One region of the Massilia sp. AB1 genome, then DNA from elsewhere that is predicted to be linked to it. Evidence: predicted binding sites of a transcription regulator. Region 1 holds the regulator's gene; the other holds the start of a gene.
What was found. The regulator LexA, encoded in region 1, represses DNA repair genes until DNA is damaged. The targets are predictions, from matches to a motif close to ACTGTATNNNNATACAGT.
Positions count from the first base shown of each region.

Region 2: a site for LexA is predicted at 820-837, ahead of J8847_RS09065 (ATP-dependent helicase). Genes of this name have one in related genera too.

Region 1 covers NZ_JAGKSG010000004.1:77,817-80,006, reverse strand. The annotation lists gene rpsF (30S ribosomal protein S6) at 1-347, opposite strand, end outside; gene J8847_RS03970 (DUF6289 family protein) at 627-842, shown strand; gene lexA (transcriptional repressor LexA) at 1,012-1,644, shown strand; gene J8847_RS03960 (SEL1-like repeat protein) at 1,755-2,190, opposite strand, start outside.
Region 2 covers NZ_JAGKSG010000011.1:94,067-96,256, reverse strand. The annotation lists gene J8847_RS09075 (hypothetical protein) at 1-77, opposite strand, end outside; gene J8847_RS09070 (hypothetical protein) at 267-479, shown strand; gene J8847_RS09065 (ATP-dependent helicase) at 864-2,190, shown strand, end outside.

The DNA of each region.
Region 1 (2,190 bases):
CGGTGGCTCTTGGCTGCGTCTTCGCGCTGGACCGACTTCATCATCGGCGACGGTGCGGTTTCAGCTTTCTTCATCTTAACGGTCAGATGACGCAGGACAGCATCATTGAATTTGAATGCGGTTTCCAGCTCGACCAGGGTCTCGTTGTCGCACTCGATGTTCATGCAGATGTAGTGAGCCTTCGGCAGCTTCTGGATCTGGTAAGCCATCTGGCGACGGCCCCAGTCTTCCACGCGATGGATGTTACCGCCGCGGCTGGTCACCGTGGTCTTGTAACGCTCGATCATCGCCGGAACTTGTTCGCTCTGGTCCGGGTGGACGATAAAAACGATTTCATAATGACGCATGCAACACTCCTTGAGGACGTTTAAACAAATGCCCACCTCGGCGTCAAGACGAGTGTGGGAAGGGAAAGCCTGCTATGGTAACACGTGCACAAGCCGCAGGCAACCGGTCGGTCCCGGATGCCTTCGCTTTTCCCACGCCCGTGCGAAAAGATGGCTGCTGCATAATATGCAAGAATGTGAATTCTCACATCATTTTTGTTTCATGTGCGGTGCTAGCATGTCCTGGCTGAACACAAGTTCAGCCTAAGAAACGACATGTCGCACACACCTGGAGACAATATGAAACTGAAGAAACTGTACGTTGCAGTATTGGCGATCACGGTATCCGCAGCGGCCTACGCCTGGCCCTCGAGCACCTGGACCCGGGTTTATTATTCGGACTCCGCCATGACCACCCAGGTCGGTTCGCAGACCTTCACTTGCCGCGGCTACATGATCACCACCGGCCAGCAGACCGCATACTTCGACTACACCGAAGAAGGCTGCGAGTGGTAAGCTGAGGCTTCGTACCCGGCGGCCAGGGCAGCCGGGCGCGCGGGAGCGGTGCGCGTGGAAAAAACCAACGCGGCCGCTCCCGCCCTAAAAATATTCCTGTTTTCCCTTGCGTCTTGCGAAATACTGTATAAAAATACAGTCTGGTCCTACAACTATCCAGCCGCACGACATGCTCAAGCTCACTGCAAGGCAAGAACAGATCCTGAACCTGATCAGGGAAGCGATCGACAACACCGGGTTCCCGCCGACCCGCGCCGAAATCGCGGCGGAACTGGGCTTCAAGTCGGCCAACGCCGCCGAGGAGCACCTGCAGGCCCTGGCGCGCAAAGGCGCGATCGAGATTTCGCCGGGCACTTCGCGCGGAATCCGCCTGGTCGGCGCCAGCGCCGAACAGATCCCCATGCCGCCGCCTGCGCTCATGATGTCCCTGCCCCTGGTCGGCCGCGTGGCCGCCGGTTCGCCCATCCTGGCCCAGGAACACGTGGAAGCCACCTACAGCGTCGACGCCGCCATGTTCTCGGCGCGGCCGGACTTCCTGCTGAAGGTCAAGGGGTGGTCGATGCGCGATGCGGGCATCTGCGACGGCGACTTCCTGGCGGTCAAGAAGATCGACAGCGCCAAGAACGGCCAGATCGTCGTGGCCCGCCTCGGTGAAGAAGTCACCGTCAAGCGCTACCGCAAGACGGGCGAGACCGTCGAGCTGCTGCCGGAGAATCCGGATTTCAAGGTGATTCGCGTGGAGCCGGGCGACGAGTTCGCGCTCGAGGGCCTGGCGGTTGGCTTGATGCGTAGCTGGCACTGATCGCGTCGGCTGCGATAACACTGCCCTGCAAACTTGGGTCCCGGCGGGGGCCGGGACCAAGTTTCCCCGAGCAGCCGGAAACTTAACTCCGGCCCCTTCAGCTCCCCACCTTATTTATTCTGCTTGATCATCGCGTTGTGCTCCGACACATACGCCTCGGTCGCCGCACGCCAGGCCGCGAAGTCCGCGAGGATCAGCTTGGAACTCACCTTCGCTTCCTCCGCCAGGTTCTCGCGCACCCGCTCCAGGTGAGCGTGCGCCGCATCGGTCTCCTGCTTGTTCATCAGCTTGGCGATATCCGCCGGGATCTTCTTCGACAGCGGCGAGGATGCGTTCAGGTTCGTGACGAACTTGTTGTAGCAGTTCTGCCAGGTCGCCACCGCGCCGCTGACGCGGTCGATTTCGTCATTCAGCTTCGACATCGCCGGAATGCGCGGCGCCGGGCAGCGGAATTCGCCCGATTTGAGTTCCGCGCCGTCGTACTCCCTGATCCAGTAATCGATCTCCGTGCGGCGCTTGACGCGCTGGTCCATCACGTCCAGCGAG
Region 2 (2,190 bases), on a different contig from region 1:
ATGTCCTCGCCGGCGCCGGGCGTGCCCGGTTCGGCTTCGTCGCCGGGGTTCAGGTCGGGATCGGGGTGCATGCTCATGGCGGACCTCCTGGACAGTGTGATAAGGCGATTGTAGGCAGGGACGGCGGAACGCGGCGCAACGCAGGCGGCGCCGGCGCCGGCGCATTTTCTCGCATCGCCTGCAGCACGATATGGATCTGGTATTGACTTCGTTAAACAGTACTGAATAATCGTGGGGCGGCAAATCACCCCACAGGAGGACTCTCGATGGGCCCATATCCCGCCCAAGCCAACTCGCCGGTTGCCGACTTCATGGAACAAAGGCGTGACCCGCGCCAGCGCGACATCGTCGCGCGCGGCATCGCGCTGATGCGCGAGTCCGGCATGCTCTGCGCCCTTGAATTCCTCAAACGCCAGGCGGTCCGGTCGCAAGTGATCGAGCGGGTACTGCTCGATCCGCGGCACCGGAGCGTGGCTTGAACTGTCGGATTTTGGTAGTTTCCGCCATGCTGCTTATGCACAGGAATTGTGCACGCGGAAGTTTTTAAGGTCGCTATAAAAAATAGTGCGGGCCTTACGTAAGCCCTTGATTTTCGTGGTTAACCACACTGCCTTCCCAATAGGCAAATTGTTGAAACCCGCATGTTTGGCCGCGTTTGGCGTGTCAAGCCCCCGTTTTTCCACAGTGTTTTCCACAGACTTTGTGGATATCCGGAAAAGTTTAGATTTTTCCAATACTTAGGCCGCTTTGTGCATGTAAACCTTCACGACACATGCGCACTGAATCGTTCCTGTCTGAAATTCCCTCTTGCTGAACAGGACTGGATAAATGTACAGTATGGCATTTTCCAGCTCCGCCCACCAATGTCCGCCGTCCTCACGCCCACCAAAGACGATCCTTTCGCCGCGCTCAACCCCGAGCAGCGGGCGGCCGTCGAGCATGACATCGGCGCCGAAACGCCGCGTCCGCTGCTGGTGGTGGCCGGCGCGGGCTCGGGCAAGACGAATACGCTCGCGCATCGCGTAGCGCGCCTGATCCAGGCCGGCGCCGACCCGCAACGCATGCTGCTGCTGACATTTTCGCGCCGCGCCGCCAGCGAGATGACGCGCCGCGCCGGCGGCGTGCTGCAGCGCCTGCTCGGCAAGTCCGGCGCCCAGACCCAGGTCGACCTTCCCTGGGCCGGCACCTTCCACGCCGTGGGCGCGCGCCTGCTGCGCGAGTTCTCGGGCCGGATCGGCCTGGACGAATCCTTCACCATCCACGACCGCGGCGATTCGGAAGACCTGATGGGCCTGGTGCGCCACGAGATCGGCCTGTCGCAGACGGAAAAGCGCTTTCCGCTCAAGGGCACCTGCCTGTCGATCTACTCGCGGGTGGTGAACAGCCGCGCGCCGCTGGACGACGTGCTGCAAGCCTTCTTCCCCTGGTGCAGCGAGTGGGAGGCCCAGCTCAAGACCCTGTTCGGCGCCTACGTCGACGCCAAGCAGGAACAGAACGTGCTGGACTACGACGACTTGCTGCTGTTCTGGGCCGAGATGGCGGCCGATCCCGAGCTGGGCCCCGAGCTGGGCGCCTTGTTCGACCACGTGCTGGTCGACGAATACCAGGACACCAACCGCCTGCAGGCGTCCATCCTGGCCGGCATGAAGCCGAGCGGGCAGGGCGTGATGGTGGTGGGCGACGACGCCCAGTCCATCTATGCCTTCCGCGGGGCGACGGTGCGCAACATCCTCGACTTCCCGCAGCAGTTCAGCCAGCCGGCCCGCCTGATCACCCTGGAGCGCAATTACCGCTCCACCCAGCCTATCCTGGACGCCTCGAACGCCGTGATCGCGGGCGCGCTGGAGCGCCATGCCAAGACCCTGTGGACCGACAAGGCCTCCAGCATGAAGCCGCAGCTGGTTTTGATTCCCGACGAGGCCGAGCAGGCGCGCTGGGTCTGCAACCGGATCCTGGAGCAGCGCGAGGCCGGCGTCGCCCTGACCCAGCAGGCGGTGCTGTTCCGCGCCGCCAGCCACAGCGCGGCGCTGGAACTCGAACTCATGCGCCGCAATATTCCCTTCGTGAAGTTCGGCGGACTGAAGTTCCTGGAAGCGGCCCACATCAAGGATGTGCTGGCCGTGCTGCGCTTCGCCCAGAACCCGAGCGGGCGCCTGGCGGGCTTCCGCGTGGCCCAGCTGATCCCGGGCA